Regions from separate parts of the Kitasatospora sp. NPDC088861 genome, predicted to be linked through region 2. Evidence: predicted binding sites of a transcription regulator. Region 2 holds the regulator's gene; the other holds the start of a gene.
The links. Region 2 encodes HrcA, which represses chaperone genes, less so after heat shock. Its sites were predicted from a motif close to TTNGCACTCNGNNNNNCNGAGTGCNAA; they were not measured.

Region 1: the regulator HrcA is predicted to act here: its motif matches at 1,745-1,771, upstream of ACIP37_RS28140 (FmdB family zinc ribbon protein).

The regions. Positions count from the first base shown of each region.
Region 1 covers NZ_JBIVJF010000021.1:58,366-61,764, forward strand. Annotated here, with positions in the region: gene ACIP37_RS28125 (hypothetical protein) at 130-381, shown strand; gene mscL (large conductance mechanosensitive channel protein MscL) at 392-811, opposite strand; gene ACIP37_RS28135 (hypothetical protein) at 842-1,105, opposite strand; gene ACIP37_RS28140 (FmdB family zinc ribbon protein) at 1,401-1,733, opposite strand; gene ACIP37_RS28145 (MFS transporter) at 1,927-3,309, opposite strand.
Region 2 covers NZ_JBIVJF010000003.1:123,109-126,507, forward strand. Annotated here, with positions in the region: gene ACIP37_RS07325 (hypothetical protein) at 1-353, opposite strand, end outside; gene htpX (zinc metalloprotease HtpX) at 404-1,324, opposite strand; gene hrcA (heat-inducible transcriptional repressor HrcA) at 1,588-2,622, shown strand; gene dnaJ (molecular chaperone DnaJ) at 2,699-3,399, shown strand, end outside.

The sequences.
Region 1 (3,399 bases), on a different contig from region 2:
AACTGCCTGCGGCTCCACCCGGCCCCGGGCCCTGGTGCGGAGCGCTCCGCACCAGGGCCCGGGGTGTGTCGCGGGGCTCTTAGGCTGGAGGGACGGGACGATCCGGACGGCAGTCGACGGGAAGCGGAAGTGAGCAGGGTGAGCGAGCAGGGGCAGGCGCGGGAGCCGGAGCAGGGGCAGGGACAGGGACAGGGTGAGCAGCAGGGGCGGGAGGAGCGGCCGGCGGCGCCGAAGGCCCGGCTGGTCTTCCGGGACCCGCTGGACCAGCAGTCCCGGGACGACACCGACACCGGCTGGGGTGAGCGCCCCGGGGCGGGGGAGAGCGGTGGGCGGGGGCTGGACTGGTACCTGAGCCAGCGCCCGCCGCACCACGGGGACTGAGGAGCGGTGCTCAGCGCTGCGGGGCGATCAGCGCGTCGCGGATCTCGGTGAGCAGTTGGACCTCCTTGGCCTCGGCCTCCGCCGCCGTCTCGGCGGTGCTCTTTCGCCTGGCGGCCAGCCTGTTCATGGGCACGATCAGGACGAAGTAGACGACGGCCGCCGTGATCAGGAACTGCAGCAGGGCGCTGAGCACCGATCCCCACAGGATGAGGATCCCGGACGTGACCTCGCCGGTGGCGTTCAGCTCGCAGGGGCCCTTGAGGCAGGAACTGTAGGACGCCAGGTCCTTCGTTCCGAAGACGCCGACGATCGGATTGATGACGCCCTTGACGAAGGCGTTGACGATGTTGGTGAAGGCCGCGCCGATGACGACGGCGACGGCGAATTCGACGACGTTTCCACGCAGCAGGAATTGCTTGAAGCCTTTCATGCCGCCGTGAACGACGAAGTCGTTGCCCGGTTACGGGTGATCTTCCGTTGGGCCGGATTGACAACCCGTCCGGCCCACCGGGCCGCCCGGCGGCGCCGGCAGCCCGGCCCGCGCGGGCCCGACCGCGAGCGCCGCGGCCACCGCGAGCAGCACCAGCGCGGGCACCCCGGCCCGGTGCCGTACGGCGTGCCGCCAGCGGTGCCACCCGCCGGCCCCGCGCCGGATCGGCGGGAAGCGCGGTACCTCCCGCCGGGGCGGTACGGCGGGTGCGGGCAGCGGTACGGAGAGGCTCATGGTCGTCATGGTCACCACCGAGGTCGTGGGGGCCGCTCCTGTGCGGGCCGGTCGTTCTCCGGCGACCCCTACGATGTGCGCCGCGCGCCGCCCCGGAAAGCCCTTATCCGCAGCCTGTGGACAACTCGGGCCCTGTGGACGAATTCGTACACCCGCACGAGTGCATCCGGCCCGCCCGGGATGACGAACCGGGGCGACGAGTGGTGACGGCGAACCGGGACGACGAAGGCCCGCCGCCCCGCGAAGAACGCGGGGTGGCGGGCCTTGTCGATGCGCTGGGCGTCCGGCGCCGAGGTCAGCTCGCGGCCGGAGCCGGGCTGGAGGAGCTGGAAGAGCTCGAAGAACCGGAGGACGAGGACGTCGATGACGTCGAGGACGACGCCGGGGTCGAGCCGGACGACGACGCCGAGGAGCTACCGGAGGAGCCTGCGCCCACCGTGCTGCTGGAGGACGAACGGCTGTCGGTGCGGTAGAAGCCCGAGCCCTTGAACACGACGCCCACGGCCGAGAAGACCTTGCGGAGCCGTCCCTGGCAGTCGGGGCACGTGGTCAGCGCCTCGTCGGTGAACTTCTGCACCGCCTCCAGGCCGTTGCCGCACTCGGTGCACTGGTACTGGTACGTGGGCACTTGTCTTCCTCCTGGCACTCTCGCCTGATGAGTGCTAACGATGGTCAATGATGCGGCATTCCGCTGGATCAGTCCAGCGACTCCGATGTGAGATGAGCCGTGGCCGAGCCGCGCACGCTCTTCCACCGCGGCTCCGCGCCGCCCCCACCGCGCGCCGCCCACGGCTTCGCGCGGTGCGCCACCGCGTGCCCGCTCAGCCCTTGGCCGCGCCCACCAACTGCGGCGCGGCGCCGCGCTCCGGTGCGGCCGCGACCACCTGGCCCGGCGCGGTCAGCAGGTGCCGCAGCGACACCAGCGCGATCAGGCCCAGGCCGGCGCCGGCCACCGGCACCAGGAACCCGCTGGACGGCCCGTGGCCGTCGATCAGCTGCCCGGCGATCATCTGGCCGACCGCCAGGCCGAGGCCGATGGCGCCGGTCAGCCAGGTGAACGCCTCGGTCTTGGCGCCGTCCGCGACGAGCGTCTCGACCAGGGTGTAGCCGCTGATCAGGGTCGGCGCGATGGCCAGGCCGCAGACCAGTCCGGCGACGGCGAGCGCGATCAGGTTGGGCATCGCCCACAGCGTCGAGCAGCCCAGCACGAGCAGGGCGTAGCTCATGATCATCCGCTGCTGCACGGCCCGCCGCCAGGCGATCACGCCGTACAGCACGCCGGCCACCATCGAGCCGCCGGCGAAGATCCCGTACACGGTGCCGGCGGCGGCGTGCTGCCCGACCGAGTCGGCGAAGGCGTTCACCGAGACCTGCATGCCGCCGAACACGGCGCCCACCCCGAGGAAGGCCCCGGCCAGCAGCCGGACGCCGGGGGAGGCGAGCGCGGAGGCGCGCCGCACGCCGGGCTGGGGCACCGCCCGGGCGGGCGCGGTGCGCCGCTGGGCGGCGAAGGCCAGGCCGCCGACGAGGGTCAGCGTGGCCTCGGCGATCAGCCCGGCCGAGGGGCTGACCGTGGTGGCGACGGCGGTGGCCAGGATCGGGCCGATCACGAAGGTGAACTCGTCCGTCACGGACTCGAAGGCGAACGCGGTGCCCACCTTGGCCGCGGACGAGGCGGACGCGCCGTCCGCGGTGAACTCGGCGATCCAGCGGGACCGGACCATGGCGCCGATCTGCGGAACGCTCGCGCCGGCCGGGACGGCGGCCAGGAACAGGCTCCAGGCCGGTGCGTGGCCGAGCGACAGTGCGATCAGCGCGCCGACCGAGGCCGCGTGCACCACGACGGTCGGGACGAGGACGGCGGTCTGGCCGTACCGGTCGGCGAGCCGGCCGGTCTGCGGGCCGATCAGGGCCTGGGCGACGGCGGCGACGGCCGCGACGGTGCTCGCGGTGCCGTACGAGCCGTGGGTGTCCTTGACGAGCAGCAGGATGCCCATGCTGAGCATCGCGTACGGCAGCCGCGCGAGGAACGCCGGTGCCAGGAACGTCCAGGCGCCGGGCGTGCGCAGCAGCGCGCCGTACCCGACCCGCACGGGGGCGGGGGCGCCGGCGGCATCGGCGGTGCCGCCGGCAGGGGTGGCGTTGGCGGTGTCACGCGGGGTCGCGGTGTCCGCGGGGTCGTCGACCGTTCGGCGGGCCGTCACGGTCGGTCCTTCCTGCTGCCTGGTAGCGCGGCAGGGCATGGGGTGGCCCCGACGGCGCCGAGAGTCGTCCTCTCGCGCGTCGACCGGGGT
Region 2 (3,399 bases):
CCGAAGCCGTTCGCCTCCAGCTCGCTGTTGACCGCGTGCAGGTCGTTGACCAGGTCCGGCAGTTCCTCGGGGGTGTGCCGGGCGAGCAGCCAGGAGTAGCCGTAGCCGTCCTTGGAGGCCTCCACCGGGACGCCGCCGCGCTCGGTGTCGGCGTCGAGCAGCGCCCGCACCTGCTGTTCGACCTGACCGAAGGCCGCGCCCTCGACGGCGGCGAAGCAGACCGAGCCGAGCCCGGTGGGGGTGAACCCGGCCCCGGCCTCCAGGGTGAGGGCGGCGGACGGGACGCCGAACAGCTGGTCGAGGTCGGGCTTGACGGGCTTGGTGCGCCCGAACAGGGTGTCCAGGATTCCCACGGCGGTCCTTTCGGAGGAGGGAGTCGGGAGGGCGGCAGGGGGGCGGGGCCTCAGCGGCCGAGCTGCTCGGAGATCTTCGCCAGCTGCTCCAGGCGCTTCTCCAGCGTCGGGTGGGTGGAGAACAGCTGGGAGGCGGTCTCCCGGGCGCTCAGCGCGGGGGCGAAGTAGAAGGCGTTGTAGGGCTGCGCCTGGCGCAGGTCCTTGCTGGGGATGGCGGCGATCTGGCCGGTGACCTTGGTGAGCGCGGAGGCGAGGGCGCTGGGCCGGCCGGTGAGCTGGGCGGCGGCGCGGTCGGCGGCGAGTTCCCGGTAGCGGGACAGGAGCCGGGTGAGCAGGAAGCTGATGGCGTAGACGACCATCGACACCAGCGGGATGATCAGGGCGACGATGGCCGCGTTCTGGTCGTTGTTGTTGCGGTTGCCGCCCATGAACCCGCCGTACATGGCGATCCGGGTCATGGCCCCGGCGAGGACGCCGAGGAAGCCGGCGATGGTCATCACCGCGACGTCCCGGTGGGCGACGTGGGACAGCTCGTGGGCGAGGACGCCCTCCAGTTCCTCGGGCTCCAGCCGTCGCAGCAGGCCGGTGGTGACGCACACCACGGCGTTCTGCGGGTTGCGGCCGGTGGCGAAGGCGTTCGGCATGTCGTTGTCGGCGACCGCCACCCGGGGTTTGGGCATGTCGGCCAGCGCGCAGAGCCGGTCGATGGTGCCGTGCAGTTGCGGGTACTGCTCAGGGGTCACCTGGTGGGCGCCCATCGCCCGTTCGGTGATCTTGTCGCTGAACCAGAACTGGGCCACGAACAGCCCGCCGGAGATCAGGACGATCAGTGGCCAGGCGCCGCGCAGCAGCACGATCAGCAGACCGGTGAAACCGACGTACAGCAGCCCGATCACGAACATCGTCACGACCATGCGGCCGGTCAGACCGCGGTCGGGCGCGAAACGGGTGTGCTGGCCCGAGCTCGACATTGCTTGCTCCTCCATTCGCCGTCGTCTTCGATGCTGCCACCCGGACGGCCCCGCGGCACCACCCCCGCGCCGGGAACTGCGGGCAGGATCACTCCGGCCGGGCCGTTCCTGCCGTTGGGCCCGGGCCTTACACTGGCAGGTACGGTTTTGGCACTCGCAGGTTCAGAGTGCCAAAGCGGGTGCCGGAGCCGGGATCCTCCCGGAGCGGGCAGCAGCATGCGTGACACGAACGGACAACGTGCGAAGACGGAGGTGTGTGCCCCATGGCCGGTGAGGTTCGCCAGCTGGACGACCGCAAGCTCGCCGTGCTCCGCGCGATCGTCCAGGACTACGTGGGCACCGAGGAGCCGGTCGGCTCCAAGGCCCTGGTGGAGCGGCACAACCTCGGAGTCTCCCCGGCGACCGTCCGCAACGACATGGCGGCGCTGGAGGAGGAGGGCTACATCCACCAGCCGCACACCAGCGCCGGGCGCATCCCCACCGACAAGGGGTACCGCCTGTTCGTCGACAAGCTCGCCGAGGTCAAGCCGATGAGCGCCCCCGAGCGCCGGGCGATCCGGCACTTCCTGGACGGCGCCGTCGACCTGGACGACGTGGTCATGCGGACGGTGCGGCTGCTCGCCCAGCTCACCCGGCAGGTCGCGGTGGTGCAGTACCCCTCGCTGTCGCGGTCCACCGTCCGGCACATCGAGCTGGTGGCGCTGGCCCCGACCAAGGTGATGCTGGTCCTGATCACCAACACCGGCCGGGTCGAGCAGCGGATGGTCGACTGCCCGGGCCCGGTCGGCGAGACGGTCCTGGCAGACCTGCGGGCCCGGATCAACGCGCGGGCCGTCGGCCAGCGGCTGCCGGACGTGCCGGGGTTCCTGGAGGAGCTCCCGGCGGGTTTCGAGCCGCCGGACCGCCCGACCGTCAGCACGGTCCTGGCGACGCTGTTCGAAGCGCTCGCCGAGCAGAACGAGGAGCGGATCATGCTGGCCGGCACGGCCAACCTGACCCGCTTCGGGCACGACTTCCCCCTGACCATCCAGCCGGTGCTGGAAGCCCTGGAGGAGCAGGTCGTCCTGCTCCGCCTCCTGGGTGAGACGGCGGACGCCGCGATGACGGTCCGGATCGGGCGGGAGATCGCCTACGAGGGGCTGAATTCCACCTCGGTGGTGTCGGTCGGTTACGGTTCGGGCGACGAGAGCGTGGCCAAACTGGGTGTGATCGGTCCGACCCGGATGGACTATCCGGGCACAATGGGGGCGGTGCGTGCGGTGGCGCGGTACGTGGGCCAGATCCTGGCCGAGTCGTAGCACAGGCCGCCGTCGGAACCTCTGACGGCGGTGTCCAGTCGCAGCACTACTACAGGCGGAACAAGCGGAGCATTTGGTGGCCACGGACTACTACGCGGTACTCGGCGTCCGACGGGATGCGGGGCAGGACGAGATCAAGAAGGCCTTCCGGCGCCTGGCACGCGAACTGCACCCGGACGTCAACCCGGACCCGAAGACGCAGGAGCGGTTCAAGGAGATCAACGCCGCTTACGAGGTGCTCTCCGACCCGCAGAAGCGCCAGGTCTACGACCTCGGAGGTGACCCGCTCTCGCCGGGCGGCGGGGGCGCGGGCGGCTTCGGCGCGGGGGCGGCCGGCTTCGGCTTCTCCGACATCATGGACGCCTTCTTCGGCGCCGCGGCCGGCCAGCGCGGCCCGCGCTCGCGCACCCGCCGCGGCCAGGACGCCATGATCCGGCTGGAGATCACCCTGGAGGAGGCCGCCTTCGGCACCACCAAGGAACTCCAGGTCGACACCGCCGTCACCTGCACCACGTGCAGCGGCGAGGGCGCGGCCCCCGGCACCTCCGCGCAGACCTGCGACATGTGTCGCGGCAGGGGCGAGGTCTCCCAGGTCACCCGGTCGTTCCTGGGCCAGGTCATGACCTCCCGTCCCTGCCCGCAGTGCCAGGGCTTCGGCACCGTCGTGCCGACCCCGTGCCCGGAGTGCGCCGGCGACGGCAGGGTCCGCGCCCGGCGCACCCTGACCGTCAAGATCCCGGCCGGTGTCGACAACGGCACCCGGATCCAGCTGGCCGG